Regions from separate parts of the Stenotrophomonas sp. YJH_SMC_64 genome, predicted to be linked through region 1. Evidence: predicted binding sites of a transcription regulator. Region 1 holds the regulator's gene; each other region holds the start of a gene.

Region 1 (9,016 bases):
CCAGATCGACGGCACGCCCAACCCCTGGCTGCAGCGCTGGCTCGATCACCCGACGTACGACGCCTACTGGCAGTCGATGGTTCCCTATGGCGACCAGTTCGACGACATCCGCATCCCGGTGCTGACCATCACCGGGTACTACGACGACGGCCAGATCTCGGCACTGCAGTACTTCAAGGACCACCTGCGGCACCGCCCCGATGCCGACCATGCCCTGCTGATCGGCCCCTACGACCACCGCGGTGCGCAGTCGGCGCTCAAGCCGATGCAGCTACGTGGCCATGAGCTGGATCCTGTCGCGCAGTTCGACACGCCCGCACTGACCTTCCAGTGGCTGGACCATGTGCTGCGCGGCGCCCCTCGCCCGGCGCTGGTGCCCGACCGCGTAAACTACCAGCTGATGGGCGCCAACCGCTGGGGGCATGCGGCAACACTGGACGCCGCCGCGGGTGCCCATCGCCGCTACCACCTGTCGGCCGCACCCGCTTCGCCCGATGGCTACCACCGCCTGCAGGAACAGCCGCCAGCGCCGGGCCAGCTGGAGCAGACCGTGGACATGGCCGACCGCAACGAAATGCGGCACGGCTACTACCCGTTCCCCATCGTCGCAGCACAGGATGAAGCCGACACCGCGCTGGCCTATGTCTCGGAACCCTTCACCGGACCGATGGATCTGGTGGGCAGCTTCTCCGGCGACCTGAAGGTGCGGATCAACAAGCGCGACTTCGATTTCACCGTCACCCTGTACGAGCTGATGGCCGATGGACACCGGATGCAGCTGTCCTATTACATGGGCCGGGCCAGCCACGTGCGTGACCCGGGCACGCGCCAGTTGCTGCAGCCCGGCCAATGGACCCACCTGCCCTTCGATCGCACGCGCATGGTCGCCCGCCGCCTGGCTGCCGGCAGCCGCCTGCTGGTGAAGGTGGATGTGCTGAAGGACGCGATGCACCAGGTGAACCACGGCACCGGGCGCGATGTCAGCGATGAATCGGCCGCCGATGCGGGCGCCCCGCTGCAGGTGGATTGGCACAGCGACAGTGTTCTGACGATTCCCCTGCACCCCACCAGCGACACCCCCCAGTAGAGCCACGCCATGCGTGGATAGGCAACGGCCCATCACGGAACACTTCTTGCACGCACCCCGGCATCCCCTGCCGCAGTGCCTGTGATGTCCGAGAACGAATCCGCCGGCGAAAAGACCGAACAACCTACCGAAAAACGCCTGCGCGACGCCCGTGAACAAGGCAACCTGCCGCGCTCGCGCGAACTCGGCACCGCCGCCGTGTTCGGCGCCGGCGTGCTGGCGGTGATGGCCATGAGCGGCTCGATCGGCCGTGGCGCCAGTGCCTGGATGAAGCAGGCGCTCAGCCCGGAACAGAGCCTGCGACAGAACCCGAAGGAACTGTTCGGCCACTTCGGCGACCTGCTGCTGCAGTTCATGCTGGTGATCGCACCGCTGGTGCTGGTCTGCCTGCTGGCCAGCTTCGTCGCCCCGTTGGTGATGGGCGGCCTGCGCTGGTCGCAGAAGGCGTTGCTGCCCGACATCAACCGCATGAACCCGATGAGCGGGCTCAAGCGCCTGTACGGCCCGGAGGCCATTGCCGAGTTCACCAAATCGCTGCTGCGCGTGGCCTTCGTCGGCGTCGCCGCCGGACTGGTGGTCTGGACCGGCTTCGACACCCTGCGCGGGCTGATCCACCACCCGCTGGAGACCGCCATCACCGATGGCCTGGGCTTCACCCTGCGCCTGCTGCTGGCCACCGCCGGCGCGATGCTGGTGCTGGCCGCCATCGATGCGCCGTACCAGCGCTGGAACTGGATGCGCAAACTGAAGATGACCCGTGAAGAGCTGCGCCGGGAAATGAAGGAGAGCGAGGGCAGCCCCGAGGTGAAGGGCCGCATCCGCCAGCTGCAGCAGCAGATGGCCAACCGCCGGATGATGGAAGCGGTACCCACCGCCGACGTGGTGGTGGTCAACCCCACCCACTACGCGGTGGCCCTGAAGTACGAAGGTGGCGCCATGAACGCCCCCACCGTGGTCGCCCTGGGCGTGGACGAAACCGCCCTGCGCATCCGTGAGGTCGCCGACGGCAACAAGGTCGCGATCGTCTCCGCCCCGCCTTTGGCACGCGCCTTGTATCGGGAAGGCCAACTCGGAAAGGAAATCCCCGTGAGACTGTATTCGGCCGTCGCCCAGGTCCTGTCCTACGTCTACCAGCTGCGCGCCTGGCGCACTGGCCCGATGCCGGACGCCCCGCACATCCAGGTGGATGAATTCGGCAAGGGGGGCCGCCCGTGAGCGCCCAGCCCTCCGCCGGCTTCAACACCCGCCGTGCCCTGGAAATGATCCGCCAGGGCCTTGGCGCGCCGCTGATCGTGCTGGCCCTGCTGGCCATGGTCGTGGTGCCGCTGGCCGCGCCGGTGCTCGATGCGCTGTTCACCTTCAACATCGCCATCTCGCTGATGGTGCTGCTGGCGGTGGTCTACGTGAAGCGCCCGCTGGACTTCACCATCTTCCCGATCGTGCTGCTGATCACCACCATGCTGCGGCTGGCGCTGAACGTGGCCTCCACCCGCGTGATCCTGCTCAACGGCCAGAACGGCCACGACGCCGCCGGCAAGGTCATCGCCGCCTTCGGCGAATTCGTGATCGGCGGCAACTATGCGGTCGGCATCGTGGTGTTCGCGATCCTGACCATCATCAACTTCGTGGTCATCACCAAGGGCGCCGGCCGCGTTTCGGAAGTGACCGCGCGCTTCATCCTCGACGCGATGCCCGGCAAGCAGATGGCGATCGACGCCGACCTCAACGCCGGTTTGCTGACGCGTGAAGAAGCCAAGCTGCGCCGCGAGGAAGTGCGCGAGGAAGCCGACTTCTACGGCGCGATGGACGGCGCCAGCAAGTTCATCCGCGGTGACGCCATCGCCGGCATCCTGATCCTGTTCATCAACATGCTCGGCGGCCTGGCCGTGGGCGTGTTGCAGCATGGCATGCCGTTCGGCGAAGCCGCTGCCACCTACACCCTGCTGTCCATCGGTGACGGCCTGGTGGCGCAGCTGCCGGCCCTGCTGGTCTCCAGCGCGGTGGCGATGCTGGTGACCCGCGCCTCGCGCTCGCAGGACATGGCCCAGGCGATGACCGGCCAGGTGTTCGGCCAGTACCGCGCGCTGGCGATCACCGCCGGCATCATCGGCGTGGTCGGCCTGGTGCCGGGCATGCCCAACGTCGCTTTCCTGACGCTGGCCGCTATCCTCGGCTTCATCGCCTGGAAGGTCTACCGCAAGGGCAAGGCCGCAGCCACCGACCCGGCAGCCGCCGGCAATGACGCGGCCGCACTCAACGCACTCGGCCGCCCGGCGGCACCTGCGCCGACCGCCGAACTGAGCTGGGACGAGCTGAGCCCGGTCGATCCGCTGGGCCTTGAGGTCGGCTACCGGCTGATCCCGCTGGTGGACAGCAACCAGGGCGGCGAACTGATGGCGCGCATCAAGGGCGTGCGCCGCAAGCTGACCCAGGACGTCGGCTTCCTGATTCCCTCGGTGCACATCCGCGACAACCTGGAACTGCCGGCCAACGGCTACCGCGTGCTGGTGCATGGCGTGCCAGTGGCCACCGCCGAGATCCACCCGGACCGCGAACTGGCGCTGGACCCGGGCAGCGCGCTGGGCACCCTGGAGGGCATTGCCGGCAAGGATCCCGCGTTCGGCCTGGATGCCACCTGGATCCAGCCGCACCAGCGTGCCCAGGCTGAAACGCTGGGCTACACCGTGGTCGACCCGGCCACCGTGGTGGCCACCCACCTCTCGCACCTGATCCGCGAACATGCGCCGGAACTGCTCGGCCACGAGGAAGTGCAGCACCTGCTGGCCAACCTGGCCAAGAGCGCGCCCAAGCTCGTCGAAGATCTGACGCCGAAGGCGCTGCCGCTGTCGGCAGTGGTGCGCGTGCTGCAGAACCTGCTGGTCGAGCGCATCCCGATCCGACAGCTGCGCAAGATCGCCGAAGCGCTGGTCGAACACGCGCCCAGCAGCCAGGACCCGGCGGTGCTGACCGCTGCCGTGCGCACCGCGCTGGGCCGCTTCATCGTGCAGGAGATCGCCGGAATGTCGGCGGAGCTGCCGGTGTTCACCCTCAACCCGCAATTGGAACGTGTCTTGCAGGAGTCCACGCAGGGCAACGGCGCCGCGCTGGAACCCGGACTCGCAGAGCGACTGCACCAGAGCCTGGCCGAATGTGTCAGCAAGCAGGAAGCGCGAAACGAGCCGGCGGTCGTGCTGGTACCGGGCCCGGTGCGCGCCGCGCTGGCGCGCCTGGTCCGCCACAGCGTTCCGTCGTTGTCGGTCCTGGCCTACAGCGAGGTGCCGGAGGACAAGCGCCTGAAGCTGGTCGGAACGATCAGCTGACGCCGCCCACCGATGCGCCAGAAAACAGACACCACCTTCGAACCAACGCAACAGACAGATACCAAGGGGAACCCGCACCGTGCAGACCACCGACCACCCGAGTTCTCCGACCGCCACCCCGCCGTCTTCGTCCCGTGACCACAGCATGAAAATCAAACGATTCGTCGCCGCCGACATGCGCTCCGCCATGAACCTGGTGCGCAAGGAACATGGTCCTGACGCCGTGATCCTGTCCAACCGCCGGATCGAGGAAGGCGTCGAGATCGTCGCCGCGGCCAACTACGACGAGAGCGCCGTGCAGCGTGCACTGGAAGCCTCGCGCCGTGATGTCGCACCGCCGCCGGCACCCAAGCCGCGCACCGCTGCTGACGCGGTGATCGCCGCGGTCACCCGCCGCCGCAGCGCTGCCCCGGCGCCGGAGCCGGTGGCCGCCACCACCTCGGCCGTGGCCGCCCTCGCCCGTGCGGCCGTGGGTGCCACCGGCCGCACCTTGGACAGCGCCGACGAGATCGTGCCGACCCGCGGCAGCACCGGCTTCGCAGCCACCCTGGCGCGCGCCGCCGTCAACGAACCGGCGCTGCCCGAACAGATCTTCGCCCCGTTCGCCGAGGCCATCGTCGCACCGGGCCCGGCCGTCACCGCGCCGGCCAACCGCGCCCGCTTCCAGATCGACCCGCCGCACGACACGCATCACGAAAGCGTGCCCCCCGCCGTGCAGCCGCCGCCGCTGCCGGGCGCTGCCATGGCCGATGTCCAGCCTGACATCGCCGCCAGCGAAACGGCAGCGCTCGAAGCCGCCGGCGAAGCCAGCCCGGCCCCCATGCTGGCCCCGGCACCGACGCTGACCGTGGTTGCCCAGGACGACGCCGAGATCCGCCAGCTGCGCCAGGAAGTGGCCGGCATGCGCCAGGTGATCGAGCGCGAGATGAACCGCTTCACCGACGAGCGCCTGCGTGGCAGCCCGGTGCGCGCCACCGCGCTGGACCTGATGGACGAGTACGGTTTCGACGCCGGGCTGGCCCGCGACGTGGCCATGCAGATCCCGCTGGAGACCGAAGCCCATCGTGGCCGCGGCCTGATGCTGGGGCTGATCTCGCGCAAGCTGCCGATCGCCCCGGTCGACCCGCTGGAAGAAGGCGGCGTGATCGCCCTGGTCGGCCCGACCGGCGCCGGCAAGACCACCACCATCGCCAAGCTGGCCTCGCGCTTCGCCGAGAAGCATGCGCCGCGCGACGTGGCCCTGGTGACCACCGACACCACCCGCATCGGCGCCCGCGAGCAGCTGTACGGCTACGGCCGCCAGCTCGGCATCGCGGTGCACGAGGCCAACAGCGGCACCGACCTGGACCAGCTGCTGGAACGCCTGAAGGACTACAAGCTGGTGCTGATCGACACCGCCGGGCTGGGCCCGCGCGACCGCGCGCTGGCCGCGCAGCTGCAGTGGCTGCGCGCCGCCCGCCAGGTACGCACCCTGCTGGTGCTGCCGGCCAACACCAGCTTCGGCGACATGGACGAGGTGGTCCGCCGCTTCGGCGCCGCCAACCTGCAGGGCCTGGTGTTGAGCAAGCTGGACGAGACGGGCCGCTTCGGCAACGCCCTGTCAGTGGCCGTGGACCACGCCCTGCCGATCACCTGGGTGACCGATGGCCAGGACGTTCCGGACGACCTGCACCGGGCCAGTGCAGCCAATCTTGTACTTCGCCTTGAAGATTTGCGCCGAGCGGCCGATATACCCTGCAACCCGGAGTTGAACCATGCCGTCGCGTGAGTACGCCAAGCTGACCAAGACCTTCCCGCTGTCGGCCACCCGCAGCGAGCCGCTCGGCCCTGTGCGCACCATTGCCGTCACTGGCGGCAAGGGCGGCGTGGGCAAGACGAATGTGTCCGCCAACCTGGCGGTGGCACTGGCCGGGATGGGCAAGCGCACGCTGCTGCTGGACGCCGACCTGGGCCTGGCCAACATCGACGTGATCCTGGGGCTGAACCCGACCTTCACGCTGGCCGACCTGGTCGCCGGCCGCTGCTCGCTGGACGACGTCATCGTCGAAGGCCCGAACGGCGTGCTGGTGGTGCCGGCCGCGTCCGGCCGCCGGCACATGGCCGAGCTGGCCCCGGCCGAGCACGTCGGCCTGGTCAACGTGTTCTCCGAGCTGGAACGCGAACTGGACATCATGGTGGTGGACACCGCCGCAGGCATCACCGACGGCGTGCTGACCTTCTGCCAGGCCGCGCAGGACACCGTGGTGGTGGTCTGTGACGAGCCGGCCTCGATCACCGACGCCTACGCGCTGATCAAGGTGCTGTCGCGCGAACGCGGCGTGGACCGCATCCAGGTAGTGGCCAACATGGTGCGCGACCCCAACGAGGGCCGCGTGCTGTACGAAAAGCTGACCCGCGTCTGCGAGAAGTTCCTCGCCGATGTCTCGCTGAACTACCTGGGCTGCGTGCCGCAGGACGACTGGCTGCGCCTGTCGGTGCAGCGCCAGCAGCCGGTGGTGAAGGCCTACCCGTCCAGCCCGGCCGCGCTGGCGATCACCGAGATCGCGCGTCGCACCGCACGCTGGCAGGCGCCGACCGAACCGCGTGGCGGCGTCGAGTTCTTCCTCGAGCGCATCCTCAAGCAGCGCGGGGTGGCCGCATGAAAGGCGCAGCCCAGTACAGGGAAGTCCAGCGCTCGGCGGCCAACGAGGTCATCGCCCAGCATTCGGACCTGGTGCGGCGCATCGCCCACCACCTGGCCGCGCGGTTGCCGGCCAGCGTTGAAGTGGACGACCTGATCCAGGCCGGCATGATGGGCCTGATAGAAGCGTCGCGCAGCTACGACGCCGACCAGGGCGCCTCGTTCGAGACCTATGCCTCGATCCGCATCCGCGGTTCGATGATCGACGAGATCCGCCGTGGCGACTGGGTGCCGCGCTCCGTGCACCGCCGTGCACGCGATGCCGCCGCCACCATCCGCCGCCTGGAACAGAGCAGCGGCCGCGCCGCCAGCGCCACCGAAGTGGCCGCCGCGATGGAGATGCCGCTGCCCGAATACCTGCGGTTGATGGAAGACGCCGCACGTGGCCAGGTGCTGAGCCTGGAGTCGCGCATCGAGGACCAGGGCGAGCTGGACACCGTCGCCCAGGGCGGCCCGACCCCGCAGCAGGTGCTGGAGCGTGGTGAGTTCGGCCGCGAGCTGGGCAAGGCCATCGGCCACCTGCCCGAGCGCGAACAGCTGGTGCTCTCGCTCTACTACGAGCAGGAACTGAACCTGAAGGAGATCGGCGCGGTGCTCGGCGTGAGCGAGTCGCGGGTCTGCCAGATCCACGGCCAGGCGGTGCTGCGCCTGCGTGGCCGGCTCAAGATTTTCGAGGCGGCGGACGCCGGCCTGGAAGAATGAACATGCCCGAGGCGGCTGCCCCCGGCCGCCCGGAATGAACAACAAAGGAACTCTGCTTTGAACAAGAACATGCGCATCCTGATCGTCGATGACTTCTCGACCATGCGTCGGATCGTCAAGAACCTGCTGGGCGATCTGGGCTTCACCAATACCGCCGAAGCCGAGGACGGGCATGCCGCGCTGTCGCTGCTGCAGAGCCAGCCGTTCGATTTCGTGGTCACCGACTGGAACATGCCGGTGATGACCGGCATCGAGCTGCTGAAGGCGATCCGTGCCGATGCCAAGCTGAAGACACTGCCAGTGCTGATGGTCACCGCCGAAGCCAAGCGCGAACAGATCATCGAAGCCGCCCAGAACGGCGTGAACGGCTACATCATCAAGCCGTTCACTGCGCAGACGCTGGAAGAGAAGCTCGGCAAGATCTTCGAACGCCTGGCGGCCAGCGCCTGATGGATACCACGGTCGACAAGAGCGCCCTCTCCCTGCGCCTGCAGGAAGCCCTGGACGCACTCGAGTCCGGTGACGAGGCCGCCTGGCGGCAGCGCATCGACGGACTGGTCGCGCTGCGTACGCAGCCGATGATGAGCGGCCTCTCGCGGCTGGCCCGCGAGCTGGGGCAGGCACTGGGTGAGCTGCCGACCGTGCCCAGCGAGGCCGGTGAGCTGGACGACGCCTGCGCACGCCTGGACCACGTGGTGGCCATGACCGAACAGGCCACGCACCGCACCCTGGACCTGGCCGAGGAATGCCGCAGCCTGACCGAACAGCTGCGCGCTGAAGGCCTGCAGCCTGGCCAGGACGCGCAGCTCGAGCGCATCCGCCACAACCTGACCGAGATCGCCCTGACCCAGAGCTACCAGGACCTGACCGGGCAGATCATCCGTCGCGTGGTCGGCATCGTCCGCCGCGTGCACGAGGGCTTCGGCGCACTCGGCCTGCCGCCGGAACAGCATCGCACCGACCCGGAACTGGCCGGGCCGGCACTGAAGGGACTGGACCGCCACGCGGTCTCGCAGAACGACGCCGACGACCTGTTGTCGGATCTGGGGCTGTAAGCATGAGCGCGGTATCCGACGACATCACTGCCGATTTCATCATCGAGGCACAGGAAATCCTGGATCGCCTGGGCGAACAGCTGGTGTCGCTGGAGCAGGCACCGCAGGACACCGAGCAGCTCAACGCGGTGTTCCGTGGATACCACACGCTCAAGGGCGGTGCCGGCTTCCT
Region 2 (9,016 bases), on a different contig from region 1:
CGCAGACCCGGGCTTCACACCATGCGCACTACCGTTTGCGCACTTCTTTACCACTGGGACGGCATGGGCGTGATCGGCCGACGTACAAGGATGCACCGCGCGAAAGTCGCGTTGACCCTGGCAGCCTGCATGCCGCTTGCGGCGGCAGCGCAGAGCAGTGCCGATGCACCCGCACTGGACTGGGAACAGGCGCGGCAACGCCTGGAGCAGGTCTCCGATGCGCTGGCCGCTGCCGATGCAGCCGTTCGCAACAAGCAGGACCTGCAGGACGCCACCCGGCTGCTGCGCCTGCCGGAGATCACCGGCGAAGTGCGCCGCCTGCAGTTCCAGAAGACGCTCACTCTGCCGCTGGGCTCACTGGCGCCGGTGGCTGAAGCCTTCGGCATCGATTCGCCGCTGTCGTTCACCGAGCGCGACTGGCGCACCCGTCCAGTGGTCACCGCGGTGCTGCCGCTGTACACCGGCGGCGTGATTCCGGCCGCGCAGCGTGCGGCCAGTGCCGCCCACGAACAGGCCAGCGCCGAGCGCGAAGCACAACGTCAATCGCTGACCGTGCAGCTGGCCCAGGCCTACTTCGGGCAGCGCCTGGCCGAGCAGGCGGTGGACGTGCGCCGTGACGTGCGCGATGGCCTCAACCGCCACCTGTCCGATGCGGAGAAGCTGGAACGCGAGGGTTTCGCCACCCGCGCCCAGCGCCTGCAGGCCACCGTGGCCCGCGACAAGGCCGAGCGCGAATACCAGAAGACGGTGAACGACCTGGCAACGCTGAAGGCCGCGCTGGCCACGCTGCTGCGCAGTGGTGGCGAGGTGCAGCCGGTTTCGCCGCTGTTCGTGCAGCGCGTGCCGCTGGAACCGGTGGTCAGCTTCGAGCGTACTGCGCAGGCGCGCCAGCCGCAGATCGCACGCCTGCGGGCCATGGTGGCGCAGGCCGAACAGGGCGTGCGCGTGCAGCAGGCCAAGCTGAAACCGCAGATCTTTGCCTTCGGCCAGTACGACTTCCGCCGCCGCGACGAAATGCTGACCGATCCGGACTGGGCGTTTGGCATCGGCCTGAAGTACACCTTCCTGTCGCCGAACTCGCGGCCGGCGCAGATCAGCGCCGCGCGCGCGCAGCAGGACCAGGCCGAAGCGGGCCTGCGCGAGGCCGAGAACCAGGTCGCGCTGGGCGTGCGCAAGGCCTGGAACGAACTGGAAACCGCGCGCCAGCAGTACGTGCTGCTCGACAGCAGCATTGCCCAGGCACAGGAAAACCTGCGCCTGCAGGAGCTGGCGTTCCGCGAGGGCCAGGCCACCTCGCTGGATGTGATCGACGCGCGGCTCGGCCTGGGCGGTGCCCGTGTAGAGCGCGCACAGGCCGCCTACCAATACGATATTGCGCTGGCACAGTTGCTGGAGGTCAGTGGACAGATGGACCGTTTTGAAGAATTCCGGCGCCGTGCGGACGAGGTGATCGACCATGAGTGATGTGCTGCACGACGATGCGACAACACCCCCGGCCAAGCGCCGCCTGGGCCCGATCCTGGTAGTGGCGCTGCTGGTCGCGGTGGTGCTCGGCCTGTGGCTGGCCTGGCGCAGCCCGGCCGACCAGATCCAGGGCATGGCCGACGCGGACACCATCAACGTGGCCGCCAAGATCACCGCCCGCGTGGCGGAGTTGAAGGTGCGCGAGGGCGACCGCGTGCAGCCCGGGCAGGTGCTGTTCCTGCTCGACAGCCCCGAAGTGGCCGCCAAGGAACAGCAGGCCCACGGCGCGTTGGCCGCCGCACAGGCGGTGGCCGACAAGGCCGACGAAGGCGCGCGCAGCGAAGACATCCGCGCCGCCGAAGCGAACTGGAAGCGCGCCGAAGCCGGTGCGACGCTGGCCGAAGCCACCTACCAGCGCGTGCAGAACCTGTTCAACGAAGGGGTGATGACCCGGCAGAAGCGCGATGAAGCGCATGCCCAGGCCACCAGTTCGCGCGAACTGGCCCGTGCCGCGCGCGCGCAGTACGACATGGCGTTGGCCGGCGCACGCGAGCAGGACAAGCGTGCCGCGCAGGGCCAGGTGCAGCAGGCGCAGGGCGCGGTGGCCGAAGTCAACGCCGCCCGTGCCGAAGTCGAAGGACGCGCGCCGGTGGCGGGCGAGATCAACAAGCGCATGGCCGACCCGGGCGAGCTGGTGCCGGCCGGCTACCCGGTATTCACCCTGGTCGACATTGATCGCATGTGGGTGGCGATGAACCTGCGCGAATCACAGATGCAGGGCCTGAAGGTCGGCAGCAAGCTGCAGGGCAACGTGCCGGCACTCGGCCTGGACGGCGAGTTCGAGGTCTACTTCATCAACCCTGCCGGCGACTATGCGACCTGGCGTACCACCCGCCAGTCGTCCGGCTACGACGTCCGCAGTTTCGAGGTGCGGGTGCGCCCGGTACGCCGCATCGAGGGCTTCCGCCCCGGCATGAGCGTGCTGTTCGCATGGCCCCAGCACTGAGCCCGGACCGCAACGGCTTCGCTGCTTCGTGGCGGCGCGAGCTGCAGTCGCTGCGCGGCAACCGTGCCGACCTGCTGCTGGTCACCGTGCTGCCCCTGCTGATGCTGGCGGTGATGGCGTGGATGTTCTCGCCGTCGGTGATGCGCGACATCCCCATTGCCGTGGTCGACCTCGACCACAGCAGTGACAGCCGCCTGCTGCTGCGCATGCTCGATGCCAGCCCCGGCGTACGCATCGCCAGCCAGCCGGCGGACCTGGAGGACGCGCGTTCGCAGCTGCGCAGGCTGGATGTGTTTGCCATCGTACTGGTGCCGCGCGATGTCACCCGGCAGGCGCTGCGTGGACGCCAGGGCACGGTGTTCGCCTATTACAACGCCACCTACATGACCACCGGCCAATCTGCGTCGCGCGATATCGGCGACGCAGTCTCGGCCTGGAACGCACGCCTGCTCCGCGAACGCATCGGCCTGCAGGTCGGCCCCGGCAAGCTGCGTGCGGCACCGATCGCGGTGCAGTCGGACATCCTGTACAACCCTGCGCGCAGCTACGAGTTGTTCCTGCTGCCGCTGATCTTCCCAGCCGTGCTGTCGCTGGTACTCGCACTTGCGGTGGCCGGCAGCCTCGGCCGCGAGATCCGCGACGGCACCCTGCCCGCCTGGCTGGGTCGAACGCCGTGGTCGGCGATTGCCAGCAAGGTCGCGCCGTACATCCTGCTGTTTTCGCTGTATGGCGCGCTCGGCATCGGTTACCTGGCCTGGCTGCGCGGCGATGGTGTGGCCGGCAGCGTGCTCCTGCTGCTGCTCGCACAGCCACTGTTCTACCTGGCCACGGCCGCCTACGCATTGTTCTTCGTCGGCGTCACCCGCGACATGGGTACCGCGCTGTCCGCGGTCGGCCTCAGCATCGGCACCGCACTGGCGTTCTCCAGCGCTACCTTCCCGGTCCTGGATGGCCCCCTGTTCACCCGCATCTGGCATCAGCTGCTGCCACTCAGCGCCTACATCAAGCTGCAGACCCAGCAGCAGTTCATCGGTTCGCCGCTGCAGGTTTCGGTGTGGCCGTTGGCCACATTGCTGCTGATGGCGGTGGTGGCAGGAGGCATTGGCGGCCTGCGCCTGATCGCCTTCGCGCGCAGGCCGGAAGCCGCGCAGCCTGCGGGAGCCGACGCATGAGCGCACTCTGGCGCAGCCTGCGGCAGACCCTGATGGCGGTGCTCTGCGACCGCTACGCGATCGTGGTGATGGTCGGCGCGGTGATCCTGTATTCCTTCTTCTACCCGGCCGCGTACCGTCACCAGGTGGCCGGCAACCTGCCGGTGCTGGTGGTGGACGAAGACCACAGCGCGACCAGCCGCGAGCTGCTGCGCAAGCTCGATGCGCTCCGCGTTGCACGCGTGGTCGGGCAACCGGCGGACATCGACAGTGCGCGTCAGCAGCTGGAAGCCGGCCATGCCGAAGGCATCGTGCTGATCCCGGCCAACCTGGAGCGCGACATCCTGCGCGGCCACCCGGCCAAGCTGGTGCTGCTCGGCAACGGCGCCTACCTGGGCCGTGCCAGCTGGGTGCTGGGCAGCGTGGCCGATGCACTGGGCGCGTTCGGGCGTGACGCCGTGGTCGGCCAGGCCGCGTTCATGGGCGCGCCACAGGCGCCGCCGGTCACCCTGGTGCAGCGCCCGCTGTACAACACTCAGGAAGGCTATGGCAGCGCCATCGTGCCCGGTGTGGCCGAGCTGATCGTGCACCAGACCCTGCTGATGGGCATCGGCGTGCTGCTCGGTAGTCGTCGTCTTGCACTCGGCCGGCGCCTGCGCTTCGACCTGCCGACCCTGGCCGGCATGGCGATGGGCTTCGGCCTGATCGGCCTGTTCGGCCTGTTCTGGTACGCCGGGTTCACCGCCTGGGTGCAGGACTATCCGCGCGGCGGAAACCCACTGGGCCAGCTGCTGGGCGGCACCCTGTTCATCGCCGCTACCGTGGTTTTCGGCCTGTTCGTCGGCAGCTTCTTCCGCACCCGCGAACGCGCCTTCCAGTACATCATCGCCACCTCGATCCCGCTGTTCTTCCTGGCCAACCTGTCGTGGCCGGCAGTGATGACGCCGCAACCGCTGGTCTGGCTGGCGCAGCTGCTGCCTACCACCTCCGGTATCAACCTGATGGTGCGCCTGAACCAGATGGACGCCAGCCTGGCCGACGTCAGCCACGAACTGATCACCCTCACCGTCCTGCTGCTGCTCTACGGCAGCCTCGCCACCTGGCGCCTCCTCGCAAAAAAGGGGACGGAGGGGATTAAGTCGTAAACGGCCGGTTTGGGGGATTGCGACTTAATTCCCTCCGTCCCCTTTTTCCTGCAACGAAGAACGCCGGCGTGGGGCCGGCGTTCGGGTACTGCGGTGTGGAAGGGGAAACGAGGTCTGGCTGTGACCGATCAGCGGTAGACGCGTTCGCAGCGACGTTCAACCACGCGGTCACCGTTCTTCTGCTGCTGGTTGCCTTGGATCTGGCGGCCGGCCGCGCCACCGGCCACGGCGCCGGCCACGGTTGCAAGCTTCTTGCCGTTACCGCCGCCCACCTGGTTGCCCAGCAGGCCGCCGATCACTGCGCCGGTAGCGGTACCCGTGATGCGGTTCGGATCGCGCGAGTTGCGCTGCACTTCCACGTTCTTGCAGACCACGCGGCTGCCGTCATTGAACTTGCGTCCCTCATCGCGCGGCCCATACGTCTGCGCACCGGCCACCGGCGAAGCCGCCAGCAGCGTGCCCAGCACAAGCAATCGGGTCGAGGTCTTCATGGCCATCTCCTGAGTTCCGGTATGGCGCAAGTGTCCTCCTGCGGTTGGCAACCGGAAGTGAAATGCGCGTGTCCACCGCCTCATCGGCCATCGCGCGTTCAGGAAGAGAATCCGCGCCCATCACGATCAGCCATCGTGATGGGCGCCGTCTCCCTACCGGCGTGCTGCCTTGCTAGAACTCTTCCCAGCCACCCGCATTGGCAGCCAACGTCGGCTCGATGCGCGGTGACAGCACCGCCGGGCGTCTCACCGGCGTGACCGAGGCCGCTACCGCCGCAAGCGCGCGCGGGACCGATACGGCTGCCGCGGCTGCACCGGTGCGGAACACCGACACCGCTTCGGCCAGCAGGTTGGCCTGCTCCTCCATGGAGCGTGCCGCCGCGCTGGCTTCTTCCACCAGCGCCGCATTCTGCTGCGTGGTCTCGTCCATCTGCACCACCGCCTGGTTCACCTGTTCGATACCCGAGCTCTGCTCCTGCGAGGCGGCAGAGATATCGGCCATGATGTCGGTCACGCGCTGCACCGAGGCCACGATCTCGCCCATCGTGGTGCCGGCCTGGCGAACCAGCGCCGATCCATCGGCGACCTTGCCGACCGAATCCTCGATCAGGCCCTTGATCTCCTTGGCCGCACCGGCCGAGCGCTGCGCCAGCGTGCGCACCTCACTGGCAACCACCGCAAAGCCCCTGCCCTGCTCGCCGGCACGAGCGGCTTCCACTGCAGCGTTAAGCGCCAGGATGTTGGTCTGGAATGCGATGCCATCAATGACCGAAATGATCTCGGCGATCTTCTTCGACGAGGCTTCGATGGCCGACATCGTGGTGACCACCTGGCCGACCACCTCGCCGCCCTGCGAGGCGACGCCATGCGCACCGATGGCAAGCTGGTTGGCCTGGCGTGCGTGCTCGGCGTTCTGCTTCACGGTGGAGGTCAGTTCTTCCATCGACGCCGCCGTCTCTTCCAGGTTCGCCGCCTGCTGCTCGGTGCGACGCGACAGATCGGTGTTGCCCGAAGCGATCTCGCCTGCCGCCAGGTTGATGCTGGACGCGCTGGACTGGATACGGCCGACAATCTGCTTGAGCTGATCGACGGTGGCATTGCAGTCATCGCGCATGCGGGCGAACACGCCGTGGAAGTCACCCTGCATGCGCACGGTCAGGTCACCGCGCGAGATCGCCTGCAGCAGGCTCGACACCTGCACCAGGTTCTGGTCGGTGGTCTGCATCAGGCGATTGAGCCCTGCCACCATGTCGCGGAAATCGTAGGCGAAGCGATCTTCGTCACCGCGCAGGCTGAAGTCGCCTGCCGCGGCCGCTGTCGCCAACCGGCGGATCTCGCTGTTGATCGCCGACAGGCTGGTCTTGGTTTCGTCCATTGCCTGGGTGATCGCCGCCTTCTCGCCCGGCAGCGGATCCATGTCCACCGACAGGTCGCCACGGGCGTAATGCTTCATCACTTCGATCAGCCGGTTCTGCACCTGCACGTGCGAGCCGACCAGCGCATTGGTCTCGTGCACCATGCGCCCGTAGTCGCCGGGGAAGGCACTCTCATCCATGCGATAGCTGAGGCTGCCGGCATCGTGCTGGCGGGCCAGCTCGCCCTGCGCCGCCATCACCGACTGCAGCTGCGCCTGCATGCGCTGCATCGACCTGAGCAGCTGCGTCACCTCATCGTTGCCGGACGCGTCGATGCTGCTGTCCAGCCGCCCGTTGGCGATGCCGTCGGCCAGCTTCACCGCACCTTCCAGCGGGCGGGTCAGGCTGCGGGTGATGGCCCACGCCGCCAGTGAACCCAGTATCAGGCTCAGCACGCCGAACACGATCGACAGCGTGCCGGTCCAGGATTCGGTTGAACGGTATTCCTCGCGGCTGCGCTCGGTCAGTGTCTCCTGATGCCGCAGCAGGGTCGAGATCGCCTCATTCCATGCGGTGGCCAGGCCGTGCTCGGCGAGCAGTTCCTTGGCCGCACCGTCGAAATCACCGGCCTTCATGCGCTCGTGCAGATGCTGGGTGGAGGCGTCGGTGGCCTTGCGTGCCGCGTCGATTTTCGCAACAAGGGTATCGCCGGTGGCGTCGCGCGGAATCTTGATGTACTTGGCCCAGATACCGTCGTAGGTCTGCGACAGCTCCTGCGCCTTCTGATAATCCTTGTCGAAATCCTCGCCGCGCTTGATCACCATCAGCCGGCGATGCATCAGCACCGCGTTGTTGGTATCCAGCATGTCGTTCAACAGCCGCATCTTCACCATGTTGACGTCCACCACTTTCTCGAACTGGGCGGACTTCAGGTGATTCCCGTACAGCACCAAGCCAACGATGGCCACGATGAACAGCAGCAGCAAACCGAACCCGGCACCCAGCCGGGATCCCACTCGAAGGTTGCGTAAGGCGAGCATCTCAATTCCCTTGATCATGGCCGTATGATCGATGGCGGCGCAGGCAGGGGAAACTTTATGGGTCGATATTATTATATCGATCTAAAACTCTGGAACTGTGCAGACAGGTGTGAAATCAGAAAACCCACGAACGCGTTATATCCATAAGGCATATCGCCATGTGTACCGAGAATGGGATCAGGCCCGGGCCTGCCGCCCCGGCATCCAGCATTACGGAGCAGCAGGCCCCGGGAAGACCAGATCCTTCCCGAGCCTTGCCGCATAGATGCTCTCGAACTGGAAGGAGAGCACAAACCGGAACTCGCACGCCGCAGCGTAACGATTGATGAAGCGGCAGATTTCCTCCCAGGCACTTTCAAACCCGCTCGCGCGGAAATGAAACGAGCCGAGCAGGCCGACCTGCCACTTGGCTTCAATCCCTTCCGCAACGACAGCTTCCGGCGGGTCGACGATGCTGAATCCGAAGCCGGTGTTGGATGCTGGAAGATATCCACGCAGGCCGTCGGCACCGTCGGAGTACGGCCTGGATCGAGTCCAGAGCGCGCAGCACGAAACCCAGATCGGCACCGGCTTCGACTCAAGCAAGCTTCATCAAAGCTCGGTGTCGTTACAAGCCCTGACCCATTCGTCAGGATCATCGGGCGCCACCGACATGAATCGGACTACTACGTCCACTGTTCACGGCCATCTGCGCCGATCCAAACCAGACCCGCCGGAGCATCGGTCAAGAACCAGAGGCCGAATCCATCGATATCATCTTCACCAGGATTTTCGGGCCAAGCGTTTGAGATTAGCGTCAGCTGCTCCCTCCAGTCGCCTTGCAAGAACACCCCGTCCGTTGCAAGCCTCACTTTCCCTTCCCTCAACAAACGACCCATCAACTCGAAGAACGCGTCTTTTCTTTCGGAGATCCCAACACCTCCCATTTCCATCGTCATGTGCTGCCAGACGGCACCCATTGATAACCCAAACGAAGAAGTCACCACTGCACAATGAATCCCGTCTTTCATTTGAACTTCACCTCTACTCGCTTTCCATTATTTATGGATTTATCCTGCACATCAATTGTCCAACTAGCACCAGTCTTCTGCGCGCTCGTTGAAAAATCTCTAAGAGTTATCTTTGCACCAGAGCTCGTGGTTGCCGTATAAAGAAGACCCTTTCCAGGTACGACCTTCGCGACAGGCATGCGATCAGTTCCAGTCAGCTGTCTGAAATACAGCATGACATCGGATGTGCTTGCACCAATATAAACCGGAGCACCCGTACTGACTTGAGCATCGGCCTTCAAGACCTTTGAACCAAGATTAAGCTGAAAATCCTTAGGATCCAATGACTTGCTATTGTATTGGTGTGCGAGGTCA
Region 3 (4,100 bases), on a different contig from region 1:
CATCGCACGGCGTCGCCGCTGCGCCGGCACGGTTGGCAAATGCACCGCAGCCACGTCAGGTCGCGGCCGCCCTGCCCGTCACCAAGGCCGCACCGACACGGCCGCTGCGGGCGTCGGCCGCCCAGCCGGCGCTGGCTGCCGAGGGTGATTGGCAGGAGTTCTGACCCCACGCAGAAAGCATCCGCCCATGGGGTGGATGCACCAGCATGGCGGGCCACGGGGTCAGATCCCTTTCCCACGGGAAAGGGATCTGACCCCTTATGCATGGAAAGTGATGCAAATCTCACTTCATAATCCAATGCAGAGGCCGATATCCCCATCGAGCCTGCACCAACGCGTGCTGGCGCCCGCCCCTGATCACAGACTCCATGTCCGACGGCCACGACACTGAACTGCATGATGTCCACGCGGCCGACGCCGCGGACGAACGCTTCCTGGTCCGCAACCCCCGCCAGCTGCGGCAGCTGCTGCGCTCGCTGATCGACCAGCGATCACTGATCAACGCGCATATCGACGGCCGGGATCGTTCCTTCCCGACCGCCCTGCTTGATCTCGACGAGGACGAAGACTACCTGCTGCTCGACGGCAGCCCGCAGGAGGCATCGAACCGTGCCGCCGAGCAGGCCGACCACCTGCTCTGCTTCGCCCAGCTTGAACGTGTCCTTGTGCGGTTCCGCCTGCACGAACTGCAGCGCGTGGACAACGATGGCCACGTCGCCTTCCGCGCCCCGTTGCCGGACGAACTGGTGCATCTGCAGCGCCGTGAGCTGTACCGGCTGGAGACCCCGGTCACCGACTCGCCGCATCTGCTGCTGCCACCCGGCGAAGCACGTGCCGAAGCGCTGTCGATGCGGGTGGTGGACATCAGCGGTGGCGGCCTGGCCGTAGTGGTTCCCAACGACTGCGCCGTATTCGGCCTGCAGAAGCGCTACCCGGCGCAGCTGTCGCTGCCCGATGGCCCCGACCTGGACATCGAACTGGTGGTCTGCAACCTGCTGCCACAGCGACAGCCCAATGGCATCGAGGTCAAGCGCGTGGGAATGCGCTTTGACAGCCTGCCGCGCGGCGGCGACAGCGCCATCCAGCGCTACATCTTCCGCATCGACCGCCAGCGCAAGGCGCGCCGCAACGGCGAGCTCTGAGGCCCGTTCGACCGTTCGTGCCGGCCGGCGGCCGGCAACCCGCATGATGCCGTCGCCGGCCAGCGGCCGGCACTACCGATCTTCGGCGGATCCACGCCATATGCGCGTGCCGGCCGCGCCGCGGTAGATCCACGCCATGCGTGGATGCCTCTCCCCCGGCACCTAAAGTCCCCCCACGCGGGGCCGATATCGAGCCTGACACCGGGACTTCCGGCAGAACCAGGACCCCTCGATGAACGACAAGACCAGCTCCGCCGCCAGCGCCGGTGGCGAATTCCTCAGCTTCACCCTCGGCGCCGAGCACTACGGCGTGGACATCCTCAAGGTGCAGGAGATCCGTGGCTACGATGCGGTCACCCGCGTGCCGGACGCCCCGGACTACATCAAGGGCGTGATCAACCTGCGCGGCACCATCGTGCCGGTCATCGACCTGCGCTTGAAGCTGCGCCTGGACAACGCCCGCTACGACGCCTTCACCGTGATGATCGTGCTCAACGTCGAAGACCGCGTGGTCGGCATCGTGGTCGACAGCGTGTCGGACGTGATCCCGCTGTCGGCCGAGCAGATCCGCCCGACCCCGGAGTTCGGCGCTGCAGTCGACACCCGCTTCATCTCCGGCATCGGCACCCACGACGACCGCATGCTGATCCTGCTGGACATCGAGACCCTGCTCGACAGCGCCGACATGGGCCAGGCCTCCCTCGCCGAAGACGCTGCCGCCTGAGCCATCGGACCTGCTTCACGTTCTGGTCACAAAACCCTTCAGTTCCCCCCAGCAGTGCCGATAGGGGGACAGAAGCCGGTCGCGCAGGAGCGCGCGGAACCGGAACGACCATCACCATCCCCGGAGATACACCTCGATGAAGTCCCTGCTTGCGTTCGTTTCGGCCGCTGTCCTGGCCACCACCGCTTCCTCCGCGTTCGCCCAGGCGGCCGACATGATCCCGCCGGAACTGGCCCCGCGTTCGGTCGGCAAGGACGGCATGGTCTGTGGCAAGGTCGAAAAGGCCCGCTACGCAGAAGGTTCCGAAGGCCAGCCGACCTTCCTGTACATGGGCGGTGCCTTCCCGCGCCACACCTTCTCGGCCCGCATCGCCGGCGAGAACCGCGGCAAGTTCTCCTTCCCGCTGGAAACCCTGGAAGGCAAGACCGTGTGCGTGATCGGCAAGATCCAGCGCGACGCCTCGCGCGCGGAAATCGAAGTCAGCTCGCCGGCGGGCCTGAAGCTGGCCAACATCAAGTAATCCGCTGTCCGTCGAACCACGCCGGAGCTTGTGCCGGCGTGGTTTCTGCTGCAACCGGGCCCGACGCCCGGACGCGTCTGCCTTAGGAGATCGCAACGCCCATGCCGTGGATCAACAACCTGAAACTGATGCCGAAGCTGCTGTTGACCTTCGGCGTCCTCCTGCTGGTGATGCTGCTGCAGGGCATCGTCGCCTATCGCGGACTGCATTCGCTGAACAACGTCACCACCGAGTTGGCGGGTTCGCGCATGGAAAGCATCCGCATGGCCGGCGAGATGCGCGGCATGCTGGGCGAGTACCGCAATGCCGCCTACCAGCAGCTGATCCGCGCCAGCGATGACGTCAAGTCCGACGCGCGCAAGCAGGCCGTCGACCTGCGCACCAGCATGGACACGTCGATCAAGGAATACCCGAAGCTGGTCGACAACGCGCAGCAGAAGAAGCTGTTCGATACCTTCGCCAAGGAATGGAAGGACGCCCTGGCCTCCTACGACAGCGTCACCGAGATGCTGGAGCTGGACCTTCCGGACGATGCCATCGATACCTTCGTGGGCGAGACCCGCACCAAGCACCGCAAGGCTGCATCCGCGCTGGAAGCGCTGATCGCCGAAGACAACCGCCTCGCCCGCGCCTCGCGCGAAGAGGCCGCGTCCACCTATTCCGCCTCCGCCGTGCTGACCGTGATCGCCCTGCTGGGCGGCGCCGCGCTCGGCCTGGTGCTGGTCTGGCTGTTCGCGCGCGCCCTGGTCGGCAGCGTGCGTGGCGCCGTGTCGGTTGCCAACGACGTGGCCGGCGGCAAGCTCGATGGCCACATCGACGTCAGCCGCCAGGATGAAGTGGGCGAACTGATGCAGGCCATGCAGCGGATGCAGCGCGACCTGCGCGAACGCATCGAAACCGACCAGGCCGTTGCCCGCGAGAACCTGCGCATCCGCACCGCGCTGGACTACAGCTCGACCGGTGTCTACCTGACCGATACCAGCAACACCATCGTCTACAGCAACCGCGCCCTGCAGCAGACCCTCAGCCAGTACCAGGATGAAGTACGCCGCGACCTGCCGGACTTCGACGCCCAGGCCTCGTTGATCGGCAAGCCGGTCACCGTGCTGGAACACCGCGGCGAGATGGACCAGACGCTGTTGGGCAACCTGAAGGCCCACGGCGTCGCCCGTCGCCCGATGCAGTACGGCGATGCCCAGTTCGCGCAGGTGGTGTCGACCATCCGCAACGAAGGCGGCGACACCGTCGGCTACGTGGTGGAATGGCGCGACCGCACCCAGGAAGCACTGGTCGAAGCCGAAGTGGCGCGCGTGATCGCCCAGGCCGCCGCCGGCGACCTGTCCGGCCGCATCGACGCCAGCGACAAGGAAGGCTTCTTCCTGCAGCTGGCCCAGCAGATCAACGGCCTGCTGGACGCCAATGCCGGCAGCATCGAACAGATCTCCGGCCTGCTTGCCGCGCTGTCGCAGGGTGACCTGACCGTGCGCATGCACGGCGACTACCAGGGCGTGTTCGCCCGCATGCGCGACGACGCCAACGCCACCGCCGCGCAGCTGAGTGAAATCGTCACCCGCATCAAGCAGTCCAGCCGCGCGATCAGCTCGGCCGCCGGCGAGATCGCCTCGGGCAACAGTGACCTGTCGCGCCGTACCGAGCAGCAGGCCGCCAACCTGGAAGAAACCGCTGCCTCGATGGAGGAACTGACCTCCACCGT

Evidence for each region. The regulator FliA, encoded in region 1, starts transcription of late flagellar genes. The targets are predictions, from matches to a motif close to TAAAGTTTNNCNNNCNNNGGCCGATAA.
Region 2: AC5P9L_RS03195 (methyl-accepting chemotaxis protein) is a predicted target of FliA. The motif match lies at 7,684-7,710, and genes of this name have one in related genera.
Region 3: AC5P9L_RS21205 (chemotaxis protein CheW) is a predicted target of FliA. The motif match lies at 1,306-1,332, and genes of this name have one in related genera.

The regions. Positions count from the first base shown of each region.
Region 1 covers NZ_JCAFUN010000021.1:10,773-19,788, reverse strand. Annotated here, with positions in the region: gene AC5P9L_RS19665 (CocE/NonD family hydrolase) at 1-1,087, shown strand, start outside; gene flhB (flagellar biosynthesis protein FlhB) at 1,172-2,302, shown strand; gene flhA (flagellar biosynthesis protein FlhA) at 2,347-4,407, shown strand; gene flhF (flagellar biosynthesis GTPase FlhF) at 4,553-6,175, shown strand; gene AC5P9L_RS19645 (MinD/ParA family ATP-binding protein) at 6,162-7,049, shown strand; gene AC5P9L_RS19640 (RNA polymerase sigma factor FliA) at 7,046-7,789, shown strand; gene cheY (chemotaxis response regulator CheY) at 7,847-8,239, shown strand; gene AC5P9L_RS19630 (protein phosphatase CheZ) at 8,239-8,844, shown strand; gene AC5P9L_RS19625 (chemotaxis protein CheA) at 8,847-9,016, shown strand, end outside.
Region 2 covers NZ_JCAFUN010000002.1:320,586-329,601, forward strand. Annotated here, with positions in the region: gene AC5P9L_RS03170 (TolC family protein) at 64-1,464, shown strand; gene AC5P9L_RS03175 (HlyD family secretion protein) at 1,457-2,470, shown strand; gene AC5P9L_RS03180 (ABC transporter permease) at 2,455-3,642, shown strand; gene AC5P9L_RS03185 (ABC transporter permease) at 3,639-4,766, shown strand; gene AC5P9L_RS03190 (glycine zipper 2TM domain-containing protein) at 4,895-5,263, opposite strand; gene AC5P9L_RS03195 (methyl-accepting chemotaxis protein) at 5,430-7,652, opposite strand; gene AC5P9L_RS03200 (hypothetical protein) at 7,863-8,237, opposite strand; gene AC5P9L_RS03205 (DUF596 domain-containing protein) at 8,318-8,662, opposite strand; gene AC5P9L_RS03210 (hypothetical protein) at 8,659-9,016, opposite strand, start outside.
Region 3 covers NZ_JCAFUN010000031.1:309-4,408, forward strand. Annotated here, with positions in the region: partial or broken gene AC5P9L_RS21195 (methyl-accepting chemotaxis protein) at 1-164, shown strand, start outside; gene AC5P9L_RS21200 (flagellar brake protein) at 369-1,142, shown strand; gene AC5P9L_RS21205 (chemotaxis protein CheW) at 1,375-1,866, shown strand; gene AC5P9L_RS21210 (hypothetical protein) at 2,003-2,386, shown strand; partial or broken gene AC5P9L_RS21215 (methyl-accepting chemotaxis protein) at 2,488-4,100, shown strand, end outside.